2 regions of the Streptomyces sp. NPDC048419 genome follow, and region 2 is predicted to be linked to the other one. Evidence: predicted binding sites of a transcription regulator. Region 2 holds the regulator's gene; the other holds the start of a gene.
The links. The regulator HrcA, encoded in region 2, represses chaperone genes, less so after heat shock. The targets are predictions, from matches to a motif close to TTNGCACTCNGNNNNNCNGAGTGCNAA.

Region 1 (4,356 bases), on a different contig from region 2:
CACCTGCGGCTGTGACCCCGGACACAGCGAAGGGCGGCACCCCCTGTCGAAACAGGGGATACCGCCCTCGGCAGGTACCTCGATCAACCGGAACCGGTCGATCAGAAGTCCATGTCACCGCCCGGCATGCCGCCACCGGCGGGCGCGGCGGCCTTCTCCGGCTTGTCGGCGATGACGGCCTCGGTGGTCAGGAAGAGCGCGGCGATGGAGGCGGCGTTCTGCAGAGCAGAGCGGGTCACCTTCGCCGGGTCGATGATGCCTTCCTTGACCAGGTCGACGTACTCGCCGGTCGCGGCGTTCAGGCCGTGCCCCGGGGTCAGGTTGCGCACCTTCTCCACCACGACACCGCCCTCGAGGCCGGCGTTGACGGCGATCTGCTTCAGCGGGGCCTCGAGCGCGATGCGCACGGCGTTGGCGCCGGTCGCCTCGTCACCCTCGAGGTCCAGCTTCTCGAAGACGGTGGACGCCTGGATGAGCGCGACGCCACCACCGGCGACGATGCCCTCCTCGACGGCGGCCTTCGCGTTGCGGACGGCGTCCTCGATGCGGTGCTTGCGCTCCTTGAGCTCCACCTCGGTGGCGGCGCCGGCCTTGATGACCGCGACACCGCCGGCGAGCTTCGCCAGGCGCTCCTGCAGCTTCTCGCGGTCGTAGTCCGAGTCGCTGTTCTCGATCTCGGCGCGGATCTGGTTGACCCGGCCCTGCACCTGGTCCGTGGAACCGGCGCCGTCGACGATGGTGGTCTCGTCCTTGGTGATGACCACCTTGCGGGCGCGGCCCAGCAGGTCGAGGGAGGTGTTCTCGAGCTTGAGACCGACCTCCTCGGAGATGACCTCGCCGCCGGTGAGGATGGCGATGTCGTTCAGCATCGCCTTGCGGCGGTCACCGAAGCCCGGGGCCTTGACGGCGACGGACTTGAAGGTGCCGCGGATCTTGTTGACGACCAGGGTCGACAGGGCCTCGCCCTCGACGTCCTCGGCGATGATCAGCAGCGGCTTGCCCGACTGCATGACCTTCTCCAGGAGCGGGAGCAGGTCCTTGACGGAGCCGATCTTGGAGTTGGCGATGAGGATGTACGGGTCGTCGAGCGACGCCTCCATCCGCTCCATGTCGGTGGCGAAGTACGCCGAGATGTAGCCCTTGTCGAAGCGCATACCCTCGGTGAGCTCGAGCTCCAGACCGAAGGTCTGGGACTCCTCGACGGTGATGACGCCTTCCTTGCCGACCTTGTCCATGGCCTCGGCGATGAGCTCGCCGATCTGGGTGTCGGCGGCGGAGATGGAGGCCGTCGAAGCGATCTGCTCCTTGGTCTCCACGTCCTTGGCCTGCTCGAGCAGGGCACCGGAGACGGCCTCGACGGCCTTCTCGATACCGCGCTTGAGGGCCATCGGGTTGGCGCCGGCGGCTACGTTGCGCAGGCCCTCCTTGACCAGGGCCTGGGCGAGAACGGTCGCGGTGGTCGTACCGTCACCGGCGACGTCGTCCGTCTTCTTGGCGACTTCCTTGACCAGCTCGGCGCCGATCTTCTCGTACGGGTCCTCGAGCTCGATCTCCTTGGCGATGGAGACACCATCGTTGGTGATCGTGGGGGCGCCCCACTTCTTCTCGAGGACGACGTTGCGGCCCTTGGGGCCGAGCGTCACCTTGACGGCGTCCGCGAGCTGGTTCATGCCGCGCTCGAGGCCGCGCCGCGCCTCCTCGTCGAACGCGATGATCTTGGCCATGTGAAGTGGTCCCTCCAGGACTGGGGGTGATTCCTTCGGACCGCGCCCGCGCCCGCGACGGACGGCTCGCCGACCCGTGGGTTCCTTGCCCCACCCGGCCTGCGGGCCTCACCGACCCGGTCCTTCTTTGTCACTCTCACCTTCAGAGTGCTAACGCCAATGATTAGCACTCGACCCATGCGAGTGCAAGCGCCTCCCGGGGACTGGGCCGGCGTCCCAAGGGCCGGGCGGGGCTTCCGGGTGGGCGGACCGCGAGCCTCCGCCGGCCCGGGCCCGGGCATGCCGAAGGGTCCGCACCCAGGGCGCGGACCCTTCGATCAAGAAAAGAAGAACGTCGCTGCGATGTGACCCGGCGCGTGCTTCAGCTGGTCGCCAGTCGGACCATGTCCGCCTGCGGCCCCTTCTGGCCCTGCGAGATCTCGAAATCGACCCGCTGACCCTCTTCCAGGGTGCGGTAACCGTCCATCTGAATCGCGCTGTAGTGGACGAAAACATCCGCACCACCGTCGACCGCGATGAAGCCGTACCCCTTCTCCGCGTTGAACCACTTGACGGTGCCCTGAGCCATGCCTAACTCCCCTATTACTGGCCCTTGCACGGACCCGCACTTCGCGGATCCGGGTCAGACCTCACCCCCCACGGTTGGGGGCGTGCGCCGGAACGCGTCGACCGCGGCTGAATGTATCTGTCCAACTGCCGTCTGCAACAGGTCAATCGGACGAGAATTCCGGGCACGACCGGTCGGGAATTTACTGAGAATTCGCCAGAATTCAGGGCAAGTCGGGCCCCATAAAAGGAGCATAAGACGCAAAAAACCTACACACTTTGGCGACTTCTCGCTGCCCGAGAAGTCAGAAGCCATATGCATCCGGCATGCAGATCCGAGCCGGTTCCCCAACTGTACCGTGCTCAACCATGCAGAATTGCCCCCTCCGCTTCTCTCACGGAGGGGGCAATTCGATGAACTCTTCGTAACCGACCTTACCGACGGTAATAATCGGGGCGCGCGACCTGTTGGTCAGCCTCCGGCGACGGCCGGGATGATCGAGACGCCGGCGCCGTCCGGAGTGGCCGTCTCGAGGCCCTGCTCGAAACGCACGTCGTCGTCGTTCACATAGACATTGACGAAGCGGCGCAGCTTGCCCTGGTCGTCGAGCACACGGGCGGCAATACCCGTGTGGTTCTTCTCCAGATCGGCGATGACCTCGGCGAGAGTGCCGCCTTCGGCGGTCACCTCGGCCTGGCCGCCGGTGTAGGTGCGCAGGATGGTCGGGATACGAACGTTGACGCTCACGTGGAACCTCCGGTCAGGTGTGGCTTTCAAGGGGCGCGGGGCTGCGTTGGATGTGCGGCTACCGCCGCGTGGGCGCGACCAGCCCCCACCGGCCCGCAGACGAGGGACGAGCCGCTTTACGCGAGCCCGGCCTCACGGAACGACTCGAGGCTCGGACGAATGGTCGCGGTCAGCCCCGTACCGGCCACCGCATCCAGCGTCTTCAGCCCGTCCCCGGTGTTGAGAACGACCGTGGTCAGCGCCGGATCCAGCGCCCCGCTCTCGATCAGCTTCTTCGTCACGCCGACGGTCACGCCCCCGGCGGTCTCCGCGAAGATCCCCTCGGTCCGGGCGAGCAGCCGAATCGCGTCGACGACCTGCTCGTCGTTCACGTCCTCCACCGCGCCACCGGTACGCCGCGCGATGTCGAGCACGTACGGACCGTCGGCGGGGTTGCCGATCGCCAGCGACTTGGCGATGGTGTTCGGCTTCTGCGGGCGGACCACGTCGTGCCCCGCCTTGTACGCCGTCGAGACCGGCGAGCAGCCCTCGGCCTGGGCGCCGAAGATCTTGTACGGCTTGTCCTCGACGAGCCCGAGCTTGATCAGCTCCTGCAGACCCTTGTCGATCTTCGTGAGCTGCGAGCCGGAGGCGATCGGGATCACCAGCTGGTCCGGCAGCCGCCAGCCGAGCTGCTCGCAGATCTCGTACGCCAGGGTCTTGGAGCCCTCGGCGTAGTACGGCCGCAGGTTGACGTTGACGAAGCCCCAGCCCTCGCCGACCGGGTCGCCGATCAGCTCGGAGCAGAAGCGGTTCACGTCGTCGTAGTTGCCCTCGATGCCGACGAGCTCGCCGCCGTAGACCGCGGCCATGACGACCTTGCCCTGCTCCAAGTCGTGCGGGATGAAGACGCAGGAGCGGAATCCGGCGCGGGCCGCCGCGGCGCCCACGGCGCCGGCCAGGTTGCCGGTGGAGGAGCAGGACAGGGTGGTGAAGCCGAAGACGCGCGCCGCCTCCAGGGCCTGCGCGACGACGCGGTCCTTGAAGGAGTGCGTCGGGTTGCCTGAGTCGTCCTTGACGTACAGGCCGCCGGTCACGCCCAGCTCGCGGGCGAGGTTGTCGGCCTTGACGAGCTTGGTCCAGCCGGGGTTGATGTTCGGCTTGTCCGCCACGTCCGCCGGGACGGGCAGCAGGGGCGCGTAGCGCCAGATGTTCGCGGGGCCCGCCTCGATGCGCTTGCGGAGCTCCTCGGCGTCGTAGGCCGAGAAGTCGTACGCGATCTCTAGCGGGCCGAAACACTCCTCGCACGCGAAGACCGGTCCGAGGGGCACCCGGTGCCCGCACTCGCGGCAGCTGAGG
Region 2 (4,356 bases):
CGGGCCGTGCTCGCGCATGAAGCGGTTGACCAGGCCGCGGGCCGGGCGGCCGCTGAACGCACGGGTCAACTCCGTACGTACGAACAGGGGGTTGGTCAGCGCCTGCTTGTGGACGGCGTTCGCGCCGGACTCCGGGGTGGCGAGGAACGCCGTGCCGAGTTGGGCCGCGCTCGCGCCCGCCGCCAGCACCCCGGCGATCTGCCCGCCGCGCATGATGCCGCCGGCGGCGACGATAGGGATGCTCACCGTCTCGCGCACCTGGGCGACGAGGGACAGCAGGCCGATACCGGCGCCGTTGTTCTCCGGGCCGTCCCGGTGCGTGCCCTGGTGGCCGCCGGCCTCCACGCCCTGCGCCACGACCGCGTCGGCGCCGGCGCGCTCCACCGCGAGGGCCTCCTCCGCGGTCGTCGCGGCGACCAGGGTGAAGGTTCCGGCGCGGTGCAGGGAGTCGATCACCTCGCGGCTCGGCACACCGAAGTGGAAGGAGACCACCGGCACGGGGTTGTCGAGCAGCACGGCGAGCTTGGCGTCGAAGCCGTCGTCGCGGCCGGTGTCCGGGTCGCCGAGCTCGGTCTCGTACCAGGCGGCCTCGCCGGCCAGCTGGTGGGCGTAGATCTCGACCGCGCCGGGGTCGGCGTGGTCGGGCTGCGGCAGGAACAGGTTCACGCCGAAGGGGCGGGTGGTCAGCCCGCGGAGCTGCTTGATCTCCTGGTACATGCCGTCGGCCGTCTTGTACCCGGCGGCCAGGAACCCCAGCCCGCCCGCCTCGGACACGGCCTGCGCGAGATGGGGTACGGAGACGCCGCCCGCCATGGGGGCCTGCACGATCGGATGACGGAAGAGATCGGTCAGCGCGGAGGACATGACGGCATGTTGTCACGTCCTCCGAACAAGTCCGAATCCACCCGTCCCCTTCACATGGGCCGCCCGCGCCCTTCGTACGGGCGGCCGTGACGCGTGTGACTCAGCGTCCGTTGAAGGCGTCCTTCAGCCGCGAGAACAGTCCCTGCTGACCCGGCTGGAACTGCCCTGTCGGGCGCTCCTCGCCGCGGAGCTTGGCCAGTTCGCGCAGGAGGCGCTCCTGGTCGGGGTCGAGCTTGTTGGGGGTCTGGACCTCGACGTGCACGATGAGGTCGCCGCGGCCGCCGCCCCGCAGATGCGTCACGCCCCGGCTGTGCAGCGGGATCGACTGGCCGGACTGGGTACCGGGCCGGATGTCGACCTCCTCCATGCCGTCCAGCGTCTCCAGCGGGACCTTGGTGCCGAGGGACGCCGCCGTCATCGGGATCGTGACCGTGCAGTGCAGGTCGTCGCCGCGCCGCTGGAACGTCGAGTGCGGCAGCTCGTGGATCTCGACGTAGAGATCGCCTGCGGGGCCGCCGCCGGGGCCGACCTCGCCCTCGCCCGCGAGCTGGATGCGGGTGCCGTTGTCCACACCGGCGGGGATCTTGACCGTGAGCGTACGGCGGGAGCGGACCCGGCCGTCGCCCGCGCACTCCGGGCAGGGGCTGGGCACCACGGTGCCGAAGCCCTGGCACTGCGGGCACGGCCGCGAGGTCATGACCTGGCCCAGGAAGGACCGGGTGACCTGCGAGACCTCACCGCGGCCGCGGCACATGTCGCAGGTCTGGGCGGTGGTGCCCGGCGCCGCGCCCTCACCGCTGCAGGTGGAGCAGACGATCGCCGTGTCGACCTGGATGTCCTTGGTCGTGCCGAAGGCCGCCTCGTCGAGCTCGATCTCCAGCCGGATCATGGCGTCCTGGCCGCGGCGGGTGCGCGAGCGCGGACCGCGCTGCGACGCCGTGCCGAAGAAGGCGTCCATGATGTCGGAGAAGTTGCCGAAGCCACCGGCGCCGAAACCGCCCGCGCCCGCGCCGCCCGCCTGCGAGAGCGGGTCGCCGCCGAGGTCGTAGACCTGCTTCTTCTGCGGGTCCGACAGCACCTCGTAGGCGGCGTTGATCTCCTTGAACCGCTCCTGGGTCTTCGGGTCCGGATTGACGTCCGGGTGCAGCTCGCGCGCGAGCCGCCGGAAGGCCTTCTTGATCTCTTCCTGCGACGCGTCGCGGCGCACGCCTAGAACGGCGTAGTAGTCCGTGGCCACTTACGACTCCGCCAGGATCTGTCCGACGTACCGTGCCACTGCGCGTACCGCTCCCATCGTTCCCGGGTAGTCCATGCGGGTCGGTCCGACCACGCCGAGCTTGGCGACTGCCTCGCCGCCCGAACCGTAGCCCACCGACACCACAGAAGTGGAGTTGAGTCCCTCATAGGCGTTCTCGTGCCCGATGCGCACCGTCATGCCCGAATCCCCCGCCTCTCCAAGCAACTTGAGGAGCACGACCTGCTCCTCCAGCGCCTCCAGGACGGGGCGGATGGTGAGGGGGAAGTCATGCCCGAAGCGGGTCAGATTGGCGGTGCCGCCGATCATCAGCCGCTCCTCGTTCTCCTCGACGAGTGTCTCCAGGAGGGTGGAGAGCACCGTCGAGACCGTACCCCGGTCCTCGACGTCGAAGCCCTCGGGGAGGTCCTCGACCAGTCGCGGGACGTCCGCGAAGCGGCGGCCCGCGACCTTGCTGTTCAGCCGCGCCCGCAGATCCGCCAGCGAGGCCTCCCCGAACGGCGCCGGGCAGTCGACCATGCGCTGCTCCACCCGGCCGGTGTCGGTGATCAGCACGAGCATCACGCGCGCGGGAGCGAGCGAGAGCAGCTCCACGTGCCGCACCGTCGAGCGGGTCAGCGAGGGGTACTGCACGACGGCGACCTGCCGGGTCAGCTGCGCGAGCAGCCGCACGGTCCGCGCCACGACGTCGTCCAGGTCGACGGCGCCGTCGAGGAAGTTCTGGATGGCCCGCCGCTCGGGCCCGGTCATCGGCTTGACTCCGGCGAGCTTGTCGACGAACAGCCGGTAGCCCTTGTCGGTCGGGATGCGCCCGGCGCTGGTGTGCGGCTGGGCGATGTACCCCTCGTCCTCCAGGGCCGCCATGTCGTTGCGCACGGTGGCCGGGGAGACTCCGAGGCCGTGCCGCTCGGTCAGGGCCTTGGAGCCCACCGGCTCCTCGGTGCCGACGTAGTCCTGGACGATGGCGCGCAGGACCTGGAGCCGTCGTTCACTCAGCATCGCGCACACCTCCAGAAAGTCGTCCCCGGGCGCTTCGCCTGGCACTCTGTCCGTCCGAGTGCCAGAGTTCCCCGGCCCAGTGTACGGCGGTGGGGTACGCCCCGGGCAAGGCAGTCCCGGCCGGACCGGCTTGTACCGCTAGCGTCGCCGTATGACGGTGACTTGGGAAGAGCTCGGGTGGGAGCGGGTGGCGGCCGGGGTCGGGCGCTGCCGGCTTCCGCGCTGGGACTGCACGGCCGGGCTGGTCGTCGGCGAGGGCATGGCGCTCTTGGTCGACGCGGGCTCCAGCCTCGCGGAGGGCACGCGGCTGCGCACCGAGGCGCAGGAGCTCGCCGGCCACCGTGTGACCCATCTCGCCCTCACGCATCCGCACTTCGACCACGTCTTCGGGGCGGCGGCGTTCGCGGGCACCGAGGTGTACGGCGCGGTGGGCATGGACGCGCTCTTCGAGGCACGGCACGCGCGCGAGGAGCTGCGGTCCGACGCGGTGGGCAACGGCCTGGACGCGCACGCCGCCGAGGAGGCGGTGGACGCGCTGCCCGCTCCCCGGCACCACGTCTCCGGCGAGTGGACCCTCGACCTGGGCGGCGGCCGGCAGGTCCTGCTGGCGAACGTGGGCCCGGGCCACACGGCCCACGACCTGGTGGTGCTGGTGCCGGGCTCGCCCGAGGTGGTCTTCTGCGGCGACCTGGTCGAGGAGTCCGGCGAGCCGCAGGCCGGTTCCGACGCCGTGCCGTCGCACTGGCCGGCCGCGCTCGACCGGCTGCTCGCGCTGGGCGGCGAGGACGCGCTGTACGTGCCCGGTCACGGAGCGGTGGTGGACGCGCGGTTCGTGCGGGCTCAGCGGGACGAGCTGGCGGCGCGTTTCGGCGTGTCGTGACCGCCGCCCGGCCGGTTCTCCTATCGTCATCCGAATGCGCCAGTACTCCGCCGACCTCACCCCGCCGTGGAAGAAGCCCAAGCCGGTGCCGGAGGTCGCGGCCGAGCCGGGTCTGGTGGTCGAGGAGCCCGGCACCGGTTTCTGCGGCGCGGTGATCCGCTGCGAGGCGGGCACGGTGACGCTGGAGGACCGCTTCGGCAAGCACCGGGTGTTCCCGCTGGAGCCGCGCGGGTTTCTGCTGGAGGGCCGGGTGGTGACGCTGGTACGCCCGTCCTCGGGCCCGGTCCGCCCCACCCGTACGGCATCCGGTTCGGTCGCCGTCCCGGGCGCACGCGCGCGTATGGCGCGCGCCGGACGC

Region 1: a site for HrcA is predicted at 1,888-1,914, ahead of groL (chaperonin GroEL). Genes of this name have one in related genera too.

What each region holds. Positions count from the first base shown of each region.
Region 1 is NZ_JBICXT010000015.1:187,790-192,145, forward strand. It holds gene groL (chaperonin GroEL) at 102-1,724, opposite strand; gene ACGFYN_RS28980 (cold-shock protein) at 2,086-2,292, opposite strand; gene ACGFYN_RS28985 (MoaD/ThiS family protein) at 2,743-3,018, opposite strand; gene thrC (threonine synthase) at 3,135-4,356, opposite strand, start outside.
Region 2 is NZ_JBICXT010000002.1:661,910-666,265, reverse strand. It holds gene ACGFYN_RS06910 (nitronate monooxygenase) at 1-864, opposite strand, end outside; gene dnaJ (molecular chaperone DnaJ) at 965-2,101, opposite strand; gene hrcA (heat-inducible transcriptional repressor HrcA) at 2,102-3,118, opposite strand; gene ACGFYN_RS06895 (MBL fold metallo-hydrolase) at 3,270-3,998, shown strand; gene ACGFYN_RS06890 (DUF3097 domain-containing protein) at 4,033-4,356, shown strand, end outside.